3 regions of the Pseudoalteromonas sp. SS15 genome follow, and region 1 is predicted to be linked to each of the others. Evidence: predicted binding sites of a transcription regulator. Region 1 holds the regulator's gene; each other region holds the start of a gene.
What was found. The regulator MetJ, encoded in region 1, represses methionine synthesis genes. The targets are predictions, from matches to a motif close to TAGACGTCTAGACGTCTA.
Positions count from the first base shown of each region.

Region 2: a site for MetJ is predicted at 5,485-5,502, ahead of AAEU28_RS03135 (homoserine O-succinyltransferase). Genes of this name have one in related genera too.
Region 3: a site for MetJ is predicted at 4,348-4,365, ahead of metK (methionine adenosyltransferase). Genes of this name have one in related genera too.

Region 1 covers NZ_JBMMUD010000010.1:48,409-56,711, reverse strand. The annotation lists gene metL (bifunctional aspartate kinase/homoserine dehydrogenase II) at 1-1,124, opposite strand, end outside; gene metB (cystathionine gamma-synthase) at 1,131-2,354, opposite strand; gene metJ (met regulon transcriptional regulator MetJ) at 2,654-2,977, shown strand; gene AAEU28_RS18050 (malic enzyme-like NAD(P)-binding protein) at 3,059-4,312, opposite strand; gene rpmE (50S ribosomal protein L31) at 5,134-5,349, opposite strand; gene priA (primosomal protein N') at 5,604-7,775, shown strand; gene AAEU28_RS18035 (SPOR domain-containing protein) at 7,783-8,303, shown strand, end outside.
Region 2 covers NZ_JBMMUD010000001.1:712,776-721,078, reverse strand. The annotation lists gene AAEU28_RS03165 (glutathionylspermidine synthase family protein) at 3-1,172, opposite strand; gene AAEU28_RS03160 (DUF1190 domain-containing protein) at 1,201-1,788, opposite strand; gene AAEU28_RS03155 (DUF350 domain-containing protein) at 1,794-2,198, opposite strand; gene AAEU28_RS03150 (PilZ domain-containing protein) at 2,242-2,613, opposite strand; gene ettA (energy-dependent translational throttle protein EttA) at 2,741-4,414, opposite strand; gene AAEU28_RS03140 (DMT family transporter) at 4,517-5,404, opposite strand; gene AAEU28_RS03135 (homoserine O-succinyltransferase) at 5,566-6,513, shown strand; gene AAEU28_RS03130 (homocysteine S-methyltransferase family protein) at 6,503-7,558, shown strand; gene metH (methionine synthase) at 7,569-8,303, shown strand, end outside.
Region 3 covers NZ_JBMMUD010000002.1:390,783-399,085, forward strand. The annotation lists gene AAEU28_RS06045 (iron-containing alcohol dehydrogenase) at 1-496, opposite strand, end outside; gene AAEU28_RS06050 (AraC family transcriptional regulator N-terminal domain-containing protein) at 663-1,535, shown strand; gene AAEU28_RS06055 (GNAT family N-acetyltransferase) at 1,532-1,981, opposite strand; gene tkt (transketolase) at 2,208-4,202, opposite strand; gene metK (methionine adenosyltransferase) at 4,466-5,653, shown strand; gene AAEU28_RS06070 (HDOD domain-containing protein) at 5,727-6,572, opposite strand; gene AAEU28_RS06075 (hypothetical protein) at 6,626-7,300, opposite strand; gene AAEU28_RS06080 (CYTH domain-containing protein) at 7,303-8,303, opposite strand, start outside.

The DNA of each region.
Region 1 (8,303 bases):
GCAGAGATATCGGCTTTTGGTGCAACCAGTGCAAAGCCTTGTAAGTGACTTTCAACCAAGGTGAGACGGCCAGCAAAATATTGACTTACTTGATGTGTAAAGGCACCTGGTAACAATAAAAACTCTTCGCCATTTTGAACAAAGTGATGAATGCTATGCTGAATAAGCTGACTCACTTCACGCACTTCATTTACACCTAAACGATCAACACGCACAAGATCTAAGTTATCAAATGACGTAATAAAACGTTTCGCCTTACTGTAACCCGCTTTGACGATTTCAGTACCTGGTGCTTCAGGGTCAAAACTGCTACGAACCTGTAACTTGATGCTGGTATTTTTCAAAGGAGATAAAGTTTTAGCATGCAATACAGGATTACCTAAACGCGCCAACAGATTGGCCTGCTCTCGACACACTTTAGGGTATTTAATTGCATTGCTGACTTTACGAGGATCAGTACTGAATACACCTTGCGTATCGGTCCAGATTGAGACTGCTTCTGCGTCGCTATAATTTGCTAACAATGTTGCACTGTAGTCACTGCCATTACGTCCCAACGTCACAGTATTGCCTTGGTCATCTGCTGCAATAAAACCTGTGACCACAAAAATATGATCGTTATCTAAGGTCGCTAAACACGCTTGCTTATTTTGCTGATGCACTAATTGACCGTTATGTACAGTAAATAACGTTCTGGCATCAATCGGTTGGGCTTGTAAACCGCTTTCTGATAGGTAGCTCGCTAGAATGCGCGCAGACCATAATTCACCATGTGCTAATAGCTCAGCTTCATTTAGAGTTTTACTGTTCGCGGCTTGGGTGATCACTTGTAATTCAGTCAATAGAGTATCGGCTAGTTGGCGCTGCTTTTCACCCTGGAATAATGCATTAATCAGTTCGATTTGATGGTTCTCAACCTGCAACAAAATATCGTTAAAACTTTGCTGCTCTTGCTGCTGATAGCTTTGCCATAGTTTAACTAGGGTATTGGTGGTTTTACCTGCGGCAGAAACCACAACACAATCGCCCAACTGACACTGGCCAACCACGATTTGTGCGACAGCCTGATAACGCGAAGCCGAGCTTAAGCTCGACCCGCCAAATTTATGTACTACTCTTGTCATTTTCTTTTACCAAAGTGCCGGATGGGCAGGTGTTAATTTACAGGCTTTGCTATCAGCAGACGCAGGTGCCTTTCCTGGCTGTGTTTTAGCAAAAGCCGCTTCTAGGTCTGCAAGTAGGTCTGCTACTTCCTCAATACCAACAGAAATACGGATCAAAGTATCGCCTACACCTGCTTCTAAGCGTGCTTTAGGCTCCATGCCAGCATGTGTCATGGTCGCTGGGTGGCAAATTAAACTCTCAACACCGCCTAAAGACTCAGCCAACGAGAACTCTTTCACTGTTGTTAAGAATGCCGCCGCATCTTCAAGACCACCTGCGATATCAAAACTCACCATGCCACCAAACCCTAACTGCTGCTTTTTAGCCAGTTCGTGTTGCGAGTGTGATTCAAGACCAGGGTAATACACTTTACGTACGTACTCAGACTGCTCTAAGTACTTGGCGATAGCTAAGGCATTTTCTTCATGTTGTTTAAGGCGTACTTTAAGGGTTCTTAAACCACGTAATGTCAGATAGCTATCGAATGGCGCACCAGTAATACCAATGTTATTTGCCCACCAAGCCAGCTCTTCACCTAACGCTTGAGTTTTCGCAATCACCGCGCCACCAACGACATCAGAATGGCCGTTAATGTATTTCGTGGTCGAATGCACCACAATATCAACACCAAATGAAATTGGGTTCTGTAGCGCTGGAGATAAAAACGTATTGTCAGCCCCCACTAAAGCACCCACTGCATGGGCTGCATTCACAACCGCCTCTATGTCTGTAAGACGAAGAATTGGGTTACTCGGTGTTTCAATCCAAACCAGTTTAGGTTTGATCTCTGCAATTTGTGCAAGGCTGTCAGCGCGAGTTAAATCTAAAACTTTTAGTTTTAACAAGCCACGCTTTTCAAGTGATGTGAATAAACGATAACTACCACCATAACAATCATGTGGAATAACTAAGGTATCGTCGTGATTTAAAAGTTGTGTTACTAGGTGTACAGCTGCCATACCGGTCGCTGTGATGATGCCTTTTTCTCCACCCTCAAGCTGCGCTAATGCTTCAGCTAGAATATCGCGATTTGGGTTACCGCTACGGCCGTAATCGTAATCACGCTTAGTATCGAAGTCAGCGAACGAATACGTTGTTGAAAGATAAAGAGGAGGCACAACCGCGCCATGATGTTTATCGGCTTCGATACCATGTCTGACTGCGACTGTTGATTTATTGCGTTGGCTCATATCACCACCTAGTATATGGATGTTTAGACGTCTAAAAGGTTAGATGATCAAATTAGAGAAGTCAAAACATTTATACTGCTAAATGGCTATTTAACTAGAATTTGACTATCTTTTTTAAACCGATAAAATTTCGCCACCTCGTTAACTAATATTGTTAATAAGACTGGGTTTTTGACCATAAATCGGTACATTAACCTTAGTTTGAGTTGGGCGTTAGTCAAACTAGGTCAATTAAAGCCGTCGCAAACGAGCGTAGTCTTATTGGCAGTAATTACTCTAAAGGCATCAGAAAAAATATTATGGCTAAATGGAATGGTGAATATATTCACCCTTATGCAGAGCATGGCAAAAAATCAGAGCAAGTGAAGAAGATCACCGTATCTATTCCTTTAAATGTGTTAAAAGTACTGACTGATGAGCGTACCCGCCGTCAAGTGAACAACTTGCGCCATGCAACAAACAGCGAGTTACTGTGTGAAGCATTTCTGCATGCCTTTACGGGCCAACCGTTGCCGAGCGACGAGGACTTACGTAAAGACAATCCGGAGAAGATCCCTGTTGAAGTGCGTAACATTATGAAAGAGATGGGCTTAGAGATCCCTGAGATTAACGAAGAAGGTTAATCAGCTTTTTTGTTATTACAAAGAAAACATAAAAAAACCTCGCCATTGCGAGGTTTTTTATTAATCTAGTCTTGCCTAGGATTAAGATTCAAATTGTGCCATGTAGTTTTCTGGTAAATCGATTTGTGCAACGCCAGAATCAATCGCAGCCTTTGCTACAGCTTTAGCAATGCGAGGCAATAAACGCGGATCCATTGGCTTAGGAATAATATACTCAGCGCCAAATTCTAACGACTCAACATCGGCCGCTTTAAGCACTTGCTCAGGCACTGGCTCTTTCGCAATACCACGAATGGCTTCTACCGCTGCGATCTTCATTTCATCGTTAATCGCTGTTGCACGCACATCAAGTGCACCACGGAAGATAAACGGGAAACATAAAACATTGTTCACTTGGTTAGGATAATCTGAACGACCTGTCGCCATAATTAAATCGTTACGTGCACCATGCGCAACTTCTGGATTAATTTCAGGGTCAGGGTTTGAACAGGCAAACACGACTGGCTTGTCTGCCATAAGCTTTAGGTCTTCTGGAGAAAGTAAGTCAGGGCCAGATACACCCACAAATACATCTGCTTCTGCAATTACGTCTTGAAGCGTACGCTTATCAGTGTTGTTAGCAAATAGCTTTTTATATTCGTTTAAGTCATCACGACGCGTATGGATAACGCCTTTACGGTCTAGCATGTAAATATGCTCACGTTGCGCACCACATTTAATCAGCAGTTCCATACATGCGATTGCTGCAGCACCTGCACCTAAACATACAATGATAGCGTCGTGGATGTCTTTGCCTTGTACTTCAAGTGCATTCAACATACCCGCAGCAGTTACAATCGCAGTACCATGCTGGTCGTCGTGGAATACAGGGATATCACAACGCTCTATAAGCGCTTTTTCAATCTCAAAACATTCTGGTGCTTTAATATCTTCAAGGTTGATACCACCAAAGGTATCTGCAATGTTCGCAACCGTATTAATAAAATCTTCCGTGGTGCGGTGCTTTACTTCAATGTCGATTGAATCTAAGCCTGCAAAACGTTTGAATAGTAGCGCTTTACCTTCCATTACTGGTTTAGAAGCAAGTGGGCCTAAGTTACCTAAACCTAAAATTGCAGTACCATTACTGATCACCGCAACCATATTGCCTTTACCTGTATATCGATAAGCATTAGCAGGATCTGCAGCAATTTCTCGAACTGGCTCAGCCACACCTGGGCTGTAGGCCAACGCAAGATCTTTAACTGTTTCGGCTGGTTTAGTTAATTCAACACTGATTTTACCTGGAACGGGATGAGCGTGGTAATGTAAAGCTTGTTCACGAAAGTCTGACATGACGCGATTTTTTCCTGCAAAGAAGTTAAAAGTGAGAGTGAAATAATTCGCAATAACTAAAAGATACTCGCTTTCTAGATATATTCAAGCAATTTCAGGTCTATCCACTTTTTAGCGAAATTTATCTGCAAGATACCGCAATTTTGCAGATTTTATGAAACATTCTTTTAGCTTTTTTGACATTTCATTGACCTAAAAAAGGGTCAACACGCTTAATAAACCAGCAATTTAAACGACTAAAAATGTCACCCTATCAATCGCGAAAAGAAATCTAAACTTAGCGACTTTTACTGTATTTTAGACACTTTTAAACTCATTTAGACAACTTTAACTCTCAAAAAAACCAGTTGAAGCAACCGTATCTTTGAGAAAGCTAAAGTCAATCTCGATAAAAAGTGCAAAGTTATGCATTTAGTTATTACGCCATTTTCTACGGCTGTGCTATGAAAAAGGTTTGATGTATCAGAAATAATTTTGCAGAAGAACAACCAGATAAGCGATGCTAAATCAGCAGAAAATAATGAATATTCAGAGGATTAATGAGTTTTATACCAATCCTCAATAATACTCAATCATTTTGAGGGACTAAAACTGACGCTAGCTTCGTTAAAAATTTCTTATAAAAATTTCTTATTTAGAACAACTAAATAGCAAAATTTTAGCCTTGCCTACATGGAAGTAGGTACCTCAGCGATAGCAGGACGCGTGAGCGGTGCTATCGACCAGTTTTCCTTGCCTCAAAATAGTTCTCTTAATTAAAAGGATTGGTATTAGGCATAAAAAAAGCACCCAAATGGGTGCTTTTCTCAAACAAGCGATGCTTATTTCTTGCTGCTAAGAGCACCAAAACGCTTGTTGAAGCGATCAACACGACCACCTGTATCAAGGATCTTCTGCTTACCAGTGTAGAACGGGTGACATGCAGAACATACGTCTAGGTGAATGTCTTTACATAGTGTTGAACGAGTTTCGAATTTGTTACCACATGAACAAGTTGCTGTGATTGACTCGTACTTAGGGTGGATACCTTCTTTCATAGTAAACCTCTAGGTTAGGCCGTATCGCTCTCCAAACCCGAAGTTTGGCACCATACGTAGTTATATTCAAATTAGTGGACGCGTATTTTATTGGAGTCGTCCGAGATCTACAAGCAATAATTGCACAAAAAGTAAATAAATTCCGCGTTCATTACACCTAATCCAATGAACAGCAATTTACCTCGCGTTTTTCACTGGGATTTCAAGGTCTGCTTTAGTACATTATAAACATCTACTGTCATGTTCGAACATTCATGCTATTTGTTGAAGTTGCCCTAAAAGTCCCACTACATAGAACCTTTGATTATAAAATCGACCCGAATATAACAGTTCAAAAAGGCTGTCGTGTATGGGTGACTTTTGCCAATAGAAAATTAGTCGCCATGGTCGTTGACATCAAGACTCAGTCAGATGTGCCCGATAATAAAATCAAAGCCATTACCTCTGTCATTGATCAGCGCCCGATTATCAGTGATGCTTATCTTACCTTTTTGAAATTTACAGCACGTTATTATTGCCATTCGCTAGGTGAAACTATTTTTACTGCGCTACCAGCATCTCTGCGTCAAGGTGAGCATCCAGATAAAACTCAAGTGCCCGATTACACACTCACTGAGGAAGGAAAAGCATCTCCCAAGCTTCGCGCAAAAAAGCAATTAGCACTGATTGAGCATTTAAAAGGCTCGGGCGTAACGAGCCTCACTGAGTTAAAGGCATTAGGGTTTACAACACAACAAATAAAACCGCTTAAAGAGAAAAACTTTATCACAGAAGCCATTAACCACTGTGAAGCTTGGTCGTCAGACACACTTGAGATTGCAAGCAAACCGCGCCTCAATGAAGAGCAAGCTGCCATTTGTGCCGCCGTGAATCAACAAGTGGGCTACCGTACTTTCTTAATTGAAGGCGTTACGGGCAGTGGTAAGACTGAAGTCTACTTACAATGTTTAGAGAAAGTGCTTAATGCCGGTAAACAAGCACTGGTTTTAGTACCTGAAATTGGCCTGACGCCTCAAACCGTCAATCGCTTCAGGCGCCGCTTTCCAAATACTCCGATTGATTTATGGCATTCAAATTTAACTGATAATGAGCGCTTACACACTTGGCGACGCGCTGAACAAGGCAGTAGTGCTTTGGTTATCGCAACTCGCTCAGGGATTTTCTTACCTTTTAAAAGTCTAGGCATGGTCGTGGTAGATGAAGAGCATGACGGATCTTTTAAGCAACAAGATGGACTGCGTTATCACGCTCGAGACTTGGCCGTTTATCGCTGCGCGACACAACAGATACCGCTTTTATTAGGCACTGCAACCCCTGCACTCGAAACCCTACACAATGCACTCACTGATAAATACCAATTGGTGTCGTTGACCAAGCGTGCGCAAACCAAAGTAGATAACGCCTACTTGTTGGTTGATATGAAAGGCCAGCCACATCAAAATGGTTTTGCACCAACTACTTTACAGCATATTGAACGTACGCTTGCACATGGCAAACAAGTAATGGTGTTTTTAAACCGACGGGGTTATGCGCCTACCTTAATGTGTCATGAGTGTGGCTGGCTCAGCGAATGTCACCGCTGTAGTGCCAGTGCCACCTACCATAAAGGTATGTCTCGTTTAGTCTGCCATCACTGTGGTGAGCAAAGCTATGTGCCACCCCAGTGTGTTGACTGTGGCAGCACCAATATTTTGCCAGTGGGTTTGGGCACTGAACAAGTTGAACAGTTTTTAGAAGCACAGTTTCCCGACACGCCACTGAGCCGTATAGATCGAGATTCAACCCGCCGTAAAGGCGCACTTGAAGAAGCCCTCAATGAAATTAATGAAGGTGGCGCACGTATTCTGGTTGGCACTCAAATGCTGGCGAAAGGTCACCACTTTGCCGATGTCAGCCTAGTGGTTATCTTAGATGTCGACAGTGGTTTATATAGTAGTGACTTTAGAGCCACGGAACATATGGCTCAGTTAATCACTCAAGTTGCTGGACGCGCTGGGCGCAGTGGCGAACCCGGCACGGTATTATTACAAACTCATTATTGCGAACACCCGTTGTTACAAGATCTAGTCAATAATGGCTACGGCGACTTTGCCCGTTATGCACTCAAAGAGCGTGAAGAAGTTGCCCTACCGCCATTTAGTTTTTTGGCTTTAATACGCGCCGAAGCTAACAACGCCAAATTAGTCATCGACTTTTTATCGGATCTGGTTCCTGCAAGCCCATTCTCTGGTATACAATTGCTTGGACCAATTCCCGCACCGATGGAGCGTGTGGCAGGAAAATATCGATATCAATTACATATTCAAGCGCAGGACCGTGCAATTCTACATAGCTACTTAACTCAGTTATTAGCCTATGTAGACAAGCACCCATTAGCAAACCGACTGCGCTGGAGTATAGACATAGATCCTATGGATACTTATTAAGTAACTTATGGCACAACACGACTTTATAAATAAAAAGCCCAAAGGCAGAAACACCAAAAAAGCGGCGCCTAGCCCAAAACCCGTCTCAAAATTGCTTATCTTGCTGGCATTACTGCTCGTTGGCGGTTTTGCATATGGTCTTTGGTATATCACACAAAATGCCGATCCTAAAAAAGTAGAAGAAGCCGCTAAACCAGTTGCCAAAAAAGAGCAATCAGTAGAGAAGCCAAAACCTAGAGATCCTGATTTTATTCAAGAAATTAAAGACGCAGAAATCAAAGTCGAAATTAAAGAAATAAAAAAACGTGGCCCATACCAGATGCAATGCGGTTCATTTAGAAAGCATGAAGATGCAGAGAGCATGAAAGCACAAATTGCTTTTGTTGGCCTAATTGCTGAAATCCGCAGAACCGAAGGGTCAAATGGTGTCTGGTTTAGAGTGCGTCTAGGCCCTTATGAGAGTAAGAGACAAGCGGAAAGCGATAAAAATAAGCTCAAGCGCATCAACATCGTAAGCTGTGGAATTTG
Region 2 (8,303 bases), on a different contig from region 1:
AATTAGCCCAAGATTATATGCGGTACAAAGCGGCTCAGATCTTGTGTAATTAAAGAGCTGTCTTCTCGAATACTCATAGCCACAGCTTCATCTTTTACCATCCAACTGCCAATTAAAGGGTAGTTGCCATCAAAGTTTGGTAAAGCATGAAAAGCTTGATAAATAAAACCTTCATCACCATATTCGCCGCCAGAACTAGCCAGCGTTTTACCTGCTTTGGTAATTTCTATATTTGCCCCTTCACGAGAAAAAATCGGCTTCTTAACGATACCAGCGGCCGTATCGAGTTTGTGTTTATCTTTCGAAAAATAAGCTGGTAACAGGTTCGGGTGGCCTTCGAACATTTGCCAAAGTAAAGGTAAAATCGCCTTATTTGAAATGATGGCTTTCCAAGCTGGCTCTAACCACTGCATCTTTAAATTCGATAAAGCAGGTGCAAACTCATCGGTAAACATAAACTCCCAAGGATAAAGTTTAAACATCCAACTTATGGGGTTATTGTTTAGGTCGGTTAATTGGTTGGCGTCATTGAGCCCAATGTCTTCGACAAAACAAAAGCCCGTTTTTAAACCCGCCTCCATGGCACAGCTGCGCATGTATTCGACTGTGCCTAGGTCTTCTTCTGTATCTTTACAGCACGAGAAATATAAACGTTGAGCACGATGAAATCGATGTAGTTGTCGAAAGTGTTTTATCAGTGCTTCTTGTAAGGCATTAAACTGGTCGCTGTGCCTCGGCAGCTGTCCAGCATCAACCATATCTTCAAGCCAACGCCATTGAAAATAACCAGCTTCAAATAATGAAGTCGGTGTATCAAAATTTGCCTCGAGTAATTTGGCCGGGCCATTGCCGTTGTAACTAAAATCAAAGCGGCCGTATAAATGCGGATCTCGTCTAAACCAAGAACGACGAATTAAATCCCACTGCTGTTCGGGGATGGCAAATAACTGCATGAGCTCATCATCGTCACAGACTTTAGAAACCAACTCTAAAAGCATTTGATTGAGTTCGACACTCGGGTCCTCTATGTCTTGCTCTATTTGCTGTAAAGTAAATTGGTAATAGATACTTTCATCCCAATAACTTTCACCGTGCATGGTATGAAAGTTAAAGCCAGTTTCTTTGGCGAGCTGTTTCCAATGTTGGCGAGGCGGGGATGATCTTCTGAACATAATGTGAAACTAGAGGTTAAGCTTTCGCTTAACCTCCCCAGCTACTTCTTGAAGCACTACGACCAAAACCACCGCGTTTACGAGTAACGGGTTTTCGTTTTGCTTTGTAGTTCACTTTACTTGATTTGACGAGCGTAGAACCGCTGCTACTCGCACTGGCCACATAGTCATTGTTTGAATTACGATAGCTAAAGAAATCGTCACGGCTACGGTATAAAGGTTTGGCACCTGAATAGTATTTTCCGCCTAACATGGCACGTTTATGTTTACGTTTTTTCTTTAAAGCATCGAGCCCTTCGTCGACAGCCTCAGCGACTAAGCCTATCATGAAGCCAGCCATAAGAGGTTGCCAAATACCGCTGTTAGATTCACATCTATCGAAGCCGAAATCACCTTCACACAATTGCTCGGTGGCGTAACGCGGGGCTTCATTTAAGTGTTGCTCTAACGCTTGCTGATACTCTGCTTGGCAAGTTTCTAACTCAATGCCAAAAGAGTTACATTCCATCGTATCTTGAAATAATAAAGCGGACTCTTCACTATCACCACAGCCTGCTAATGAGCCAGTAGCGCCCATAAGTAAAGTTAATTTAATGTGTTTGCTACGTTTCATCATGCCTCCTAGTAAGTCATACAGGCGGCGTTTAAAACTCCCGTAGCCAGTGAGGCTGCACCTAAAAATAAACCAGCACTCAAATGTTGTGCTTCAATCTTTTCAGACAGCTTCGGCATATATAAGCGAACGGTAAAGAATGTAACTAGCTGCATCACTCCGGCAATCACACCCCAAACAGCAAAATCTAAAAGCGACACAGCATTCACCGCTGCACTGGCGATAGGTAAAATAAAACCAATTAATGTACCGCAGAACGCGACCGCAGCAGCAGGGTTGTTTTCTTTCATTAAACGCCATTCACAGTGTGGCGTTATGTAGGTGTATACAAACAAAAAGCACAAAGTAATTGCATAGCCAATTACGAAATAACTAATAAAAGGCAAAAATCCTTGTAAAGATTCCAAAATCATTTTTTTATCTCTTCTTATAACTGATAGTTAGTTTTTAATTTGTTTAAGCGTTTTTAAAGGCAAGTTGTTCGATTTCTCGATGCAGTACAGCATCATCACCCACATTGAGTTCAATCAAGCGTTTAAGGTGCGTCACACTCTCAAGGTCGATTTGATTACAGTGAAGGCCTAAATATTCACTTTCGACATGTCTTACTTCGACTTCCATTGAAATCAGTACATCACTGTCTGGTAAATGAAACTTTAGGTTAGCGGCTTCACCTTGAAGGGGAACATAGCCTACAGGCAAGGTGATCAACGCGCCTTTTAATGAAAGGTCGAGTACTTGGCAATTGTAATCACCACTGGCAGTCATTAAGGTTGCCTGGTTTGAAAACAAAATACGCGTAAAACGTCTGCGTTCTTCCATCATCATTCTCTCAATATTCTAGATAATCTAAGCATAGATAGTAATACACTTAGGCTCCAGTGTAAAAAAAGCCCTGCATAAACAGGGCTTTCAATATCAATGATTTGCAAAAATTAGCTATTGCGTGGATTATTTAGCCAATTTTTTTGTACTTAATACGCTTAGGCTCGGCAGCTTGTGCGCCATAGGTCTTCTTCAGCCAAGCTTCATACTCAGTATAGTTACCATCGAAGAAGTTCACTTGGCCTTCGTCACGGTAATCAAGAATGTGTGTAGCGATACGGTCTAAGAACCAACGGTCGTGCGAGATACACATTACACAGCCTGGGAATTCTAAAATCGCATTCTCTAGAGCACGAAGTGTCTCAACGTCTAAGTCGTTGGTTGGCTCATCCAGTAGTAAAACGTTACCGCCAGCTTTTAAAAGCTTAGCTAGGTGAAGACGGTTGCGCTCACCACCAGAAAGCTCTTTTACAAACTTTTGTTGGTCGTTGCCTTTGAAGTTAAAGCGGCCAACATAGGCGCGGCTTGGGATCTCAAAGTTACCAATTTTAAGTACGTCTTGACCGTTAGAGATTTCTTGGAAAACAGTGTTGCTGTCGTCCATGTTGTCACGGAACTGATCAACCGCAGCGAGTTCTACAGTTTCACCAACATCAACAGTACCAGCATCTGCTTGCTCTTGGCCTGAGATCATTTTGAATAACGTTGATTTACCTGCACCGTTAGCACCGATAATACCAACGATTGCACCTTTTGGTACACTGAAGCTTAGGTTGTCGATAAGTACACGGTCACCATAGCCTTTAGTTAGGCCATTTACTTCAATTACTTTATCACCTAGGCGAGGACCAGGTGGAATGAATAGCTCATTTGTTTCGTTACGTTTTTGGTAATCACTTTGCTGTAGTTCAGAGAACTGCGCCATACGCGCTTTAGATTTAGCTTGGCGACCCTTCGGGTTTGAACGCACCCATTCAAGCTCTTGAGCAATTGATTTTTGACGTGCTTTTTCAGCTTTTTCTTCTTGTTTAAGGCGTGCATCTTTTTGTTCAAGCCAAGAAGAGTAGTTACCTTCCCACGGAATACCATGGCCACGGTCAAGTTCTAAGATCCAACCAGCAACGTTATCTAAGAAGTAACGGTCGTGGGTAATAGCCACAACAGTCCCTTCATAGTCGTGTAAGAAACGCTCTAACCATGCAACAGACTCAGCATCTAAGTGGTTGGTTGGTTCGTCTAGTAGAAGCATATCTGGCTTTTCTAAAAGCAAACGACAGATAGCAACACGGCGACGCTCACCACCCGATAAGTGCTCAATTTTTGCATCCCACTCAGGTAGGCGAAGTGCATCAGCAGCGCGCTCTAAAGCGTTATCTAGGTTATGACCATCATGCGCTTGAATAATAGCTTCTAATTGACCTTGCTCTTTTGCTAGAGCGTCAAAATCAGCGCCATCCATTGCATATTCCGCATAGACTTCGTCAAGACGCGCAAGGGCGTTTTTAACTTCGCTGACAGCTTCTTCAACAGTTTCACGAACTGTTTTGTTTTCGTCTAATTGAGGTTCCTGAGGAAGATAGCCGATTTTAGTACCAGCAAGTGCATTCGCCTCACCTTCAAACTCTTTATCAACACCCGCCATGATGCGTAAAAGAGTCGATTTACCTGCGCCGTTTAGACCAAGTACACCAATTTTCGCACCAGGGAAGAAAGATAATGAAATATCTTTTAAAATCGTACGTTTAGGTGGCACCACTTTGCTAACGCGGTGCATTGAATAAATAAACTTATCTGGCAATGCCATAGATGAAACCTTTCATGTTCAAAATTAACTTGCATATTGTAGAGTTTACCTAGCGATTTCGTCAATCAAACAGCAAGTTATCTCTTTTTTAAACTCATGAAATTAACTCAAAACTAACAGTGCCACACCAGAAAAAGCAATTATCCCACCCAATATCATATTTTTTGTCATGGGTTCTTTGCGCAGGGCGCCAATGGTCATCACCATCAATGGAGCGGTTGCGAAAATAGTTTGTGCGATAGCCGGATCGGTATGCTTGACTGAAATAAGCTGCAACCAAAGGCCAATAAAGGTGCCAAAAAACACCGCGACAAAAAGCCATTGCTTTTGACTTATACCATCTAAGGTAATGGCTTGTTTGAGATTTTGCTCTTTTAGACAGGCGACAACACACGCGACAACCAGTGTGCCTGAAAATAAACGAATAAAAGCAGCCCACAAACTACCGATTTGTTCAGCATTCATAGCACCCTTTGACATCACCATGCCTGCCGCTTGGCAAGTGGCTGCAAGCAACGCAAAACCAACGCCTTTGATATAAATGCTGTGCTCAACTTGAGGTAATGGATTTTTGGGTTTAATAGCCACTAGAACACCTAAAGTTGTGATAACAATACCAAGCCATGCAAGGCCACTGAGCCATACCCCGAGCAAGACAATATTTAGTACACCCGCAATGGCAGGCGCGAGAGATTCAATGACAAGTGTACGTGCTGGGCCTATATTTCTAAGTGCAGCAAAATAAGCGCTATCGCCAATAGCAATACCCAAAATGCCGCTGACAATAAGCCAAGCCCAAGAGCTGGCTAATTGTGGTAAAGGGCTGGTAGGCAAAATGAGCAAAATTAATAACATCAGTGCACAAGCAATTATGCCTTTACTGACATTTAGTTGCAGGGGCGATAAGTGATGGCTAAAGCGTTTGTATAACATCGTAGATGACGCCCAGACTATGGCTGCGCTGATTGCGGCAAGTTCACCGATCCCCATTTTTTTCTCTTTTTATAATGATGTTTGAGCGTGAATTATCTAAGTAAATTTTTCAGTTGCAAACAAATGAGTTGGGATTTTAGACATCTAAACATCTAGAGGTTGAATTTTTCGACTTTACGTTCATAATGACACCCATAAATTAAGTTGGGGAGAATTGTATGCCGATCACCGTAAAAGATGAGCTACCTGCCATTGCTACACTCAGACATGAAAATGTCTTCGTGATGCCTAAATCACGGGCAAGAACGCAGGAGATCCGTCCGATGCGCTTGGCGATTCTTAATCTTATGCCCAACAAAGTTGAAACCGAAGTGCAGTTTATTCGTTTGCTTGCGAATACGCCGCTTCAGGTTAACGTCGATTTATTACGTTTAGATACGCACCGTAGTTCAGAAAATTCTGAACAACACTTAGATATGTTCTATCGCTATTTTTCTGATGTAAAAGAGGAAAACTACGATGCCATGATCATCACAGGTGCGCCGCTGGCTCATCTGGAATATGACGATGTCATATACTGGCAAGAACTCAAAGAGCTATTTGATTGGGCTGAAAACCATGTGACTTCAACGTTATTTTCTTGTTGGGCAGCTCATGCGGGTTTGTACCATCATTATGGTTTAAAGCGTGAACTTCGTGACGATAAATTATGCGGTGTATTTAAGCACCGTTGTTTGTTTGAGCATGGTGCACTAACTCGTGGTTTTGACGATGAGTTTTTAGTGCCGCATTCTCGCTACGGTCACATTGACCTTACTAAAATCCAAAGTACACCAGAACTTGCCGTGTTAGCAGGCTCAGAAAAAGTGGGTGCGTATTTAATTAAAAATCAGTCTGGCAGTCAGGTGTTTTTAACCGGTCACCCTGAATACGATGCTGATACTTTACAAAAAGAATATTTTCGCGACCTAGCCAAAAGCCCGGATGCGCCTAAGCCAGAAGGGTACTTCCCGAATAACGATGCTGAGCAAAAACCGAGTAAAACATGGCAAAGTCATGCCTTTTTGTTATTCTCAAATTGGCTGAATTATTACGTTTACCAAACAACCCCATACGATATTAACCTAGTTAGCCAAGATGTAAGGACTAACAACTATGCCGAATAAAAGTGCAGCCTTAAAAGAGGCTTTAAAACAACGTATTCTTATTTTAGATGGCGCCATGGGTACCATGATCCAAGAATATAAATTTGAAGAAGAAGATTATCGCGGCGAGCGCTTCAAAGATTGGCATGTGTTAGTGAAAGGCAATAACGATTTATTAAGCCTAACTCAACCTGATGTCATTGCAGATATTCATCGTAAATATCTAGCAGCTGGTGCTGATATCATTGAAACAAATACCTTTAACGCGACCACCATTTCGATGGAAGACTACGAAATGGGCAGTTTGAGTCGTGAAATCAACCTTGAGTCGGCTAAATTAGCACGTAAAATTTGTGATGAGTTCACTGAGAAAGAGCCGCACAAACCGCGCTATGTAGCAGGTGTATTAGGTCCAACTTCTAAAACGTGTTCAATCTCACCAGATGTAAACGACCCTGGTTATCGTAATATTACCTTCGATGCGCTGGTTGAGGCCTATATTGAGTCTACGCTTGCTTTGATTGAAGGTGGTGCAGATTTAATTTTGATTGAGACGATTTTCGACACCTTAAATGCTAAAGCTGCGTCATTTGCGGTAGAAGAGGCGTTTGAACAAGCGGGTATTACGCTGCCAGTTATGATCTCAGGTACTATTACCGATGCTTCTGGTCGGACATTGTCAGGTCAAACAACAGAAGCATTCTATAATTCAATTCGACACATTAAACCTATTTCAATTGGTTTGAACTGTGCTTTAGGCCCAGACTTATTACGTCCTTATGTTGAAGAGCTGTCGCGCGTGTGTGAAACCTTTACTTCAGTGCATCCTAATGCTGGTTTACCGAATGAATTTGGTGAGTACGATTTAGAAGCCGATGAAATGTCAGTAGAAATCATCGACTGGGGCAAAGAAGGCTTCATCAATATCGTCGGTGGCTGTTGTGGTACAACACCTGAGCATATTAAGGCATTTGCTAATGGCCTTGCGCAAATTAAACCAAGATCTCTGCCTGAGCTAGATGTGCGTATGCGCTTAGCGGGCCTTGAAGCGTGTAACTTGAATTAGGAAGTATCAGATGACGCAACAAAATACCGCAATTTTTACCAACGTTGGAGAGCGAACCAATGTTACCGGTTCTGCAAAGTTCAAACGCCTAATTTTAGAAGAAGATTACGAAACAGCCCTTGATGTTGCGCGTGAGCAAGTAGAAAACGGCGCACAAGTTATCGACATCAACATGGATGAAGCCATGTTAGATTCGAAAGCGGCAATGACCAAATTCTTAAATTTGATTGCTTCTGAACCTGACATTTCTCGCGTGCCTATCATGGTTGACTCGTCTAAATGGGAAGTCATTGAAGCGGGCTTAAAGTGCATTCAGGGTAAGGCGATCGTTAACTCGATTTCATTGAAAGAAGGTGAAGAGCCGTTTATTCGTCAGGCTAAAATTATCAAACGCTTTGGTGCTGCGGCTGTCGTTATGGCGTTTGACGAAACAGGGCAAGCCGAAACAGCCGACCGAAAATTTGAAATTTGTGAACGCTCTTACCGTATTTTGGTTGACCAGCTAGGCTTCCCACCTGAAGACATCATCTTTGATCCAAATATCTTTGCGGTAGCAACAGGTATTGAAGAGCACGATAACTACGCGGTTGACTTTATTGAAGGCACACGTCGCATTAAGCAAAACTTGCCGCACTGTAAAGTGTCGGGTGGTGTATCGAACGTATCTTTCTCGTTCCGTGGGAATAATCCGGTTCGTGAAGCCATTCACTCAGTGTTCTTATACCATGCGATTCAAGCTGGCATG
Region 3 (8,303 bases), on a different contig from region 1:
CTAGTGGCGATGTAATTGGGTATTTTTGCTCATTGTAGGTCACCACTGAAAATGCATTCATTTCAGAGCCCGTCGCAGGCAACGTCGCAATACAACCAAGTGGCACTGCTTTTTCAACTGGCACAGGGTTAAAGCCGTGGAACAATAAAGTATGATGATCTTTATCAGCATTCGCTGCTAAGGCGATAAATTTTGTACCATCCATCACTGAGCCACCACCAACAGCCAGTAAAAAGTCGATGTTGTTCTCTTTCACCACTTTTACCGCTTTCATTAAGGTTTCAAATTGTGGATTTGGCTCAATACCACCAAACTCAATTACTTCGCGATCACCTAAATTGCTAACCACTTTTTCTAGGGTGCCAAAGCGCTTAACGCTACCACCACCATATAAAACCAGTACTTTTGCCGATGCTGGGATAAGTTTATCTAGTTCACCCAGTCTATCTTGACCAAATACGATTCGAGTCGGATTATAAAAATCAAAGTTTTGCATAATGTGCCCCTATGTGTTTTGTTAAGTACAGAATAGCAACTCATAGCTTTATTAAAATGACTTAAACCATCAATTTCATGCCTAAAACTCTCACTCATAAGAAAACAACTCAAAAACGCTTTTACCCTTGATATACTTACTTCATGACATAATTTGGTGACGAACGATGCAATCACTCATTAAACAACTTGAACTATTAGCGCCCTCTGAAGGTTACAACCAGACATTTATTAACGGCGTTGGTATCTATAAAAGCAGTGAAAGCGCACAAAGAACCCCACTGTGTTACAGCCAAGGTATTATTTTCGTTCTTCAAGGGCAAAAAAGAGTCTTTTTCGATGAGCAAATTTATACCTATAACCCCGACAATTATTTGGTACTCACTGTGCCTTTGCCTGCAGAATGTGAAACACAGCTTACAAACAACAATCCTTTATTGTCATTAATCATCGACTTTGACATGCCTGTACTTGGGGAGTTAGTAAGGGTATTCGATGAACATGGTAAGCTAAATAGCAGCGATAAAATGAGCAATGCAAAAGGCCTATTCGTCAGTGAAAATACAGATGCTTTATCTTGCACACTCACTCGATTAGTTGATTGTTTAGGCTCAAAGTTACAATCTGACATAATTGGGAAAGGCTTGGTTCGGGAAGTCTTTTATCACGTATTACAAGGCCCACAAGCGTCGCCTTTATTTGATCTCGTCTCACATAATACGCATATGTCTAAAATGGAGCGCACACTTAAACACCTGCATAATCACTATGATGACAAGCTAGATGTTGAACAACTCGCGAGTATGGCAAATATGAGCGCCTCGACGTTTCACCGTAATTTTAAACAGATAACCGCATCCTCTCCCATTCAATACGTAAAGAAGCTTCGTTTATCTAAAGCCAAAGACTTGTTACAAGATCAAGGGATCAAAGTAAAACAAGCCGCTGCGCAAGTAGGTTATGAAAGCGCCACCCAGTTTAGTCGCGAATTTACTCGCTACTTTGGCATTTCACCGAGTGATTATGCCAAAGCAAATTAAAAATACTTTTCGAAGAATAGCAACTGATGCACCCCATGCTGACAACGTTTAAATTCTTGATAGCCAAGTTTACGGTAGATGTGTTGCCCTCGCTCATTGAAGTCAAACACATCTAACCAAATACGCTGACAAACGAAGTGATCAAGGCAATATTGCTCCATCGCTCGAATAGCCAACTGCCCTATTCCAGCACCGCGATGACCTATCACTATGCGCCTAAACTCAATCGTGTTATTGGGCTCCAAAGCAAGGATAATAAAGCCCATCAACTGTTCATTCTGAAAAACTGACAGGTATTGAATTGTAGGATCTTGCATACTGACCAAGTGCTGCTCTTTAGAATTGGCTAAGATATATTCACCCACGTCAGACTGCTGCTCCCACGCTACCAAATCATCTAAATGCGCTTCATGAGTAGCAAAAAGTTTTATGTTCAGCTGTGACATCATTTTTCCTAAATACCAATCCCCAATAATACTCAAATCATTTTGAAGGACTAAAACTGACGCTAGCTTCGTTAAAAATTTCTTATTTAGAACAACTAAATTGCAAAATTTTAGCCTCGCTATCGACTAGTTTCCCTTGCCTCAAAATAGCTCTCTCTATTAAGAGGGTTGGTATAAAAAAACCCGCAACAAGTGCGGGTTTAAAATCATTTAATTTACTTATGGATTAAGCAAATAAACGGTTAGCTTGTGCTACCACATTATCAACTGTGAAGCCGAAGTGCTCAAATAGCTCACCTGCTGGTGCTGACTCACCAAATGTTGACATACCAACCACAGCACCGTTTAAGCCGACATACTTGAACCAATAGTCGGCAATACCCGCTTCAACGGCAACACGACGTGTTACTGCAGCTGGTAAAACGCTTTCTTTATATTCAGCTGACTGTGCATCAAATACATCAGTAGAAGGCATAGACACAACACGTACTTTCTTGCCTTGTAAGCGTAATTCTTTCGCTGCATCTACTGCTAACTGAACTTCTGAGCCCGTAGCAATCAAGATAAGCTCAGGGTTACCGTCACAGCTAAGTACATAACCACCTTGCTTAATCGCAGCAACTTGTGCTTCGTCACGAGCTTGTTGCTCTAAGCCTTGGCGAGTAAAAATAAGTGATGTTGGGCCATCTTTACGCTCAATCGCTTGCTGCCAAGCAACAGCTGACTCAACTTGGTCACATGGACGCCAGTTTACTAGGTTAGGTGTTAAACGCATGCTGGCAATTTGCTCAACCGGCTGGTGCGTAGGACCATCTTCACCCAGACCGATTGAATCGTGAGTATAAACAAAGATGCTTGGCTGCTTCATTAATGCTGCCATACGTACCGCGTTACGCGCGTATTCCATGAACATTAAGAAAGTTGCACCGTAAGGTACGAAGCCTTTGTGTAGTGCAATACCGTTCATGATTGCAGACATACCAAATTCACGTACACCGTAGAAGATGTAGTTACCTGAAGCATCATCTGCCGTTAAGCCTTTTGAGCCTTCCCATAGAGTCAGGTTAGAACCAGCAAGGTCAGCCGAGCCACCCATAAATTCAGGAAGAATTGGACCAAATGCATTCAGTGCATTTTGTGATGCTTTACGTGTCGCAGGGTTAGCCGGGTTTGCTTGAAGCTCTGCAATGTACTTTTCAGTTTCAGCTTGCCAGTTTGCAGGTAATTCGCCTTTCATACGACGCTCAAACTCAGCTGCAAGCTCAGGATACGCCATTTGGTACTCTGTGAATTTCACTAACCAGTGGCTTTGTGCTTGTTGACCACGAGAAGAAGCATCCCACTTCGCGTAGATGTCTTCAGGGATTTCAAATGCATCGTGATCCCAACCAAGGAATTCACGTGCTGCTTTAATTTCTTCATCACCTAATGGTGCGCCGTGACAATCATGGCTACCTGATTTGTTTGGTGAACCGTAACCTATGACTGTCTTACAACAAATAAGAGTTGGCTTGTCAGTTTCTGCACGTGCCGCTTCAATTGCCGCTTTAATTGCATCGCTATCGTGACCGTCTACGTCAGCGATTACATGCCAGCCGTAAGATTCAAAACGCTTAGGTGTATCATCGCTGAACCAGCCTTCGACTTCACCATCGATTGAGATGCCATTGTCATCCCAGAATGCGATAAGCTTACCAAGACCTAGCGTACCAGCTAGTGAACAAGCTTCATGTGAAATACCTTCCATTAAACAGCCATCGCCTAAGAAGGTGTAAGTGTAGTGGTTTACAATATCAAATTCGTCACGGTTGAATTGCGCTGCAAGTGCTTTTTCAGCAATCGCCATACCTACCGCATTAGTAATACCCTGACCAAGTGGGCCAGTTGTTGTTTCTACACCTGGTGCATAGCCGTACTCTGGGTGACCCGGTGTTTTAGAATGCATTTGACGGAAGTTTTTCAGATCATCGATAGAAAGATCATAACCGCTCAGGTGCAACAAAGAATAAATAAGCATAGAGCCGTGGCCGTTTGACAGAATAAAGCGGTCTCTGTCAGCCCACTCTGGGTTGCTTGGGTTGTGCTTTAAATAATCGCGCCATAGCACTTCTGCGATATCAGCCATACCCATAGGTGCTCCCGGGTGACCAGACTTAGCTTTTTGTACTGCGTCCATAGACAGAACGCGAATGGCATTTGCAAGTTCTTTGCGTGACGGCATGAATTCTCCTACCTTTAATTGTGTTGCGCTGAAATGTCAGTGCCTTCATTCTGACTCATTTATGGTACTTACTGCAACGTAAATACCTGAGAAAACGAGGGCTAAACCTGCATATTTCAGGATCTGCAATTGAAAAAATCTAATTCAGACGTCTAGGCGTAAAAAAACTAGGCAAGTTAATTTGTTTTAGATAGAATACGCCCCTTATTTTTTCGCGCTATCCCCGATGTTCGTGAAGCGCAATATTTGTGAGCATAGATACAATGGCAAAACACTTATTTACTTCTGAGTCTGTTTCTGAAGGTCATCCGGATAAAATCGCTGATCAGATCTCTGACGCGGTACTAGATGCAATCATTACGCAAGATAAACACGCACGTGTTGCTTGTGAAACTATGGTTAAAACAGGCGTTGCGATCATCTCTGGTGAAATTTCAACAGATGCTTGGGTAGACCTAGAGTCAATCACGCGTAAAGTAATCACAGATATCGGTTACACGTCTTCTGATGTAGGTTTTGACGGCGACACATGTGGCATCATGAACCTTATCGGTCAACAATCACCTGAAATTGCACAAGGTGTAGACCGCTCTAAGCCTGAAGAGCAAGGTGCGGGTGACCAAGGTCTAATGTTTGGTTATGCAACTAACGAAACACCAACGCTTATGCCTGCGCCTCTTTACTACTCACACTTGTTAGTAGAGCGTCAAGCTGAAGCACGTAAATCAGGTATCCTACCTTGGTTACGTCCAGATGCTAAGTCTCAGGTAACTTTCGTATATGAAGACGGCAAGCCTGTTGCTATCGATGCTGTTGTACTTTCAACTCAACACAACCCAGACATCGAACAAGATGCACTAGTAGATGCTGTTATGGAAAACATCATCAAGCACACGCTACCTGCAGAGTTATTAACTGAAGATACTAAATACTTCATCAACCCAACTGGTCGTTTCGTGATCGGTGGCCCAGTAGGTGACTGTGGTCTAACAGGCCGTAAAATCATTGTTGACACATACGGTGGTATGGCACGTCACGGTGGTGGTGCTTTCTCTGGCAAAGATCCATCAAAGGTTGACCGCAGTGCAGCATACGCTGGTCGTTATGTTGCTAAGAACATTGTTGCGGCAGGCCTTGCTGATAAGTGTGAAATCCAAGTTTCTTACGCTATCGGTGTAGCTGAGCCGACATCAATCACAATTGATACATTCGGCACTGGTAAAGTATCAGAAGAGCAGCTAGTTGAGCTAGTTCGTGAACACTTCGACCTACGCCCTTACGGCATTACTAAGATGCTAGACCTACTTCACCCAATGTACCAAATGACTGCTGCGTACGGTCACTTCGGTCGTGAGCCGTTTGAAATGACGGTTGGTGATGACACTTTCACAGCATTTAGCTGGGAAAAAACAGACAAAGCAGACGCACTAAGAGCTGCTGCTGGCCTATAATTAAGCCATCTGTTAAAAAGGCGCTTACCTGAAAAGGAGCGCCTTTTTTAATACCTCTAGTTAATGAATGGGGTCAATGTATAAAATACTCTTCTACGTCTTCTTTTAAATCAACATAATCATCATCACTTAGCTCAAGTGCAACCATCACCAAATCTTTAAATGCATACCAATCACCACAGGGTCTAAAATGTTTTGCTTCAAAGGCTAAATTCTCTGCCAGTTTCATGGTTGCAAAAGTCGCTTTTAGTGTTTGATCAGCCTCTTCTTTTAAATAGGTTTCATCATGATGGCGTAAAATCATCTGACAAATAGGCTTAGGTAAATGCCAAGAAGACGCCAAGTAATAACCGACAATGGTATGATTTACGGGATATATCTGCTCTTCATAATAAAGCAGACTTTGCTCACCTCTCTGATAGGCTCGAGTCATCAAGTCATTATAGTTATCAAAGCGCATAGCCATTGCGGGTATCCCTGAGTCATGGAATAAACCCAATAATTGAAGGTTTTCTAATGGAACAGTGGTTTTAATTTGTTTACCTATCGCCATTGCTAATTGCGACATATCGGTGGCATTGTCCCAAAACCGCTGTAACGAAATACAACAGTCTTCTTGTTTAAAAGCATTTTTAAGCAAGTGACCTGTCACTAATTGTGTGATGCAATTTACACCTAAAAACATCACGGCCTGGCGAATATCTGTAATGGTTCGAGACATACCATATGCAGGAGAGTTAATGACTTTTAAAACCGCAGCCGCGGTGCCCACATCTTCACTGATGATTTCTGCAATATTTCCAAGCTCAGGCTCATCACTGTTCAATTCATTTTGTAAGTTTTGTAGTACTTCAGGCTTTGAAGGCAAACTAAAACCAGATTTCAGATCTGCCAACACCTTGTCATCAATGTCGATCATAGGCCGGATACTTTTTCACTTTTGGTTAGCTGAGTGTAGTAGAGGAAAAGTGATTACTCAAAAGTCGAACAAGAAGAAGTGATAAAGTTATTGTCAGCCTGATACTCTTTTTTATAAATTTGCTGAGCCATATTTTGAAAGGTCTTCTTTACCCCTTTAAGTGCGGTTTTATTGCTCAACCAAGTGGGGATTTTACCTTGAGGATCGGCATAAATTTGATGAGTTATGAGCAAGGTGTTTGAAGTTTCTTCAAGTAACCAACTGCCCTCTATGGGAGCAACAAAGATATATTTCTTAAATTGCTCAAGTGACAAAAATTCAGCTCTTTTTGATTCATCGATAGATTTGATTAATAACCTAGATGTGGCCTCCGAAACAAGCCGATGACATGAATGAGTGAGCATCACTCTATCTTTTACAGGCCAAGGCGCATTTAGAACAGTAACAACGATATTTTCACCTTTAATGTGCCAAGGCAGGGATTTGACACTTCTGACGTTACTGAGCCACTCAGGTGCACTTTGTGTATCATTTAAAAGGTTTAAGAAGGCTTGACGATTTACGTTATCAAAATTGGCTTGCGCTTTAATTGAAATTAAGCCTGATGCCTGTTTTTGATAACTAATAAATAGATTGTCTTTACTATACCAACTTTGCCAATTGGCATAGACTTGTGAGAAAGGTAATACGAGCAAGCTCCATAAAAGATATTTACAGAGCTTTTTCATGATTAACGCCAATATGGCATGCTATTGAGCGAGGCTCTGCGGCTTTGCTCCATCGCCTGAACTAGAAAGTCTGCTTTTTTAGAAAGCCATAACTCTATTTCTTCAAGCTCCGGCAGGTTTTGCTGCTCACATAGGGTTTTTAAATAAGCCAGCGTTTCTAACTCATAGATCCCATAAGCAATATCGATCCAAGGCGTTCGGAATGATTGTCTTGTGTCTTTGTCGTATAAAGAGCCTAGGCAATTACCACTCAGCAAAGCGCAATCTAGCAAAGAACGAAGCGCAAGGTAATCTTGCGTACATAAATCTTTGCCCTCAGGTAAATCAGATTGTAACTTTTGCCAGTCTTTCTCAAAAGCTGCAGTCGCCACCTCTTTGATAGGTAACTCAGCCGCTGATACCGCATGCTGACTCCATTCTTGACGCCAGCCTTTGTCAACCAACCAACGCGTTAACGTTAATAATAGTTTGTTATAGCGTGGACTGTGGAATAAGTCTTCTATATCAGTGATGCTAGGCTGCTCTGCTTTTAAAGCATCAATAAGTGTTGCTAATTCAACAGCATTATTAATTTTCTTATAATAAGCATGACGCTTTGACGTGTATGTTTTCAAATGGATCGCATCTTCAACCCAATCTAACTCACTTAATAACCAATTCATTTCACTAAGTAAGCGCTCAGTCGCATTGCCTTCAACAATAGGCTCGAATAACTTAAACGCATGTTTAATCAGGTTAATCCCATCAATAACACGTTTAAGCGTCTTTAAACTTGGTTTATTAAAATAGCACTGCTCATGCTTTTGCACGAACTCGATACCATAGTTCACACACTGTACAAGTGCATGCTCTTGAGTTGCGTGACGATTTAACTTCACAACACCAATATATTTATTTGGTTTTAATGGCTTATCATCAGCAAGGCGATAACCTCTTGCTGCTTTTGAATATAAGCCTAAACGCAAACCTCCTAAGCTAATTAGGTGCTCAGCAAGTAAAAATA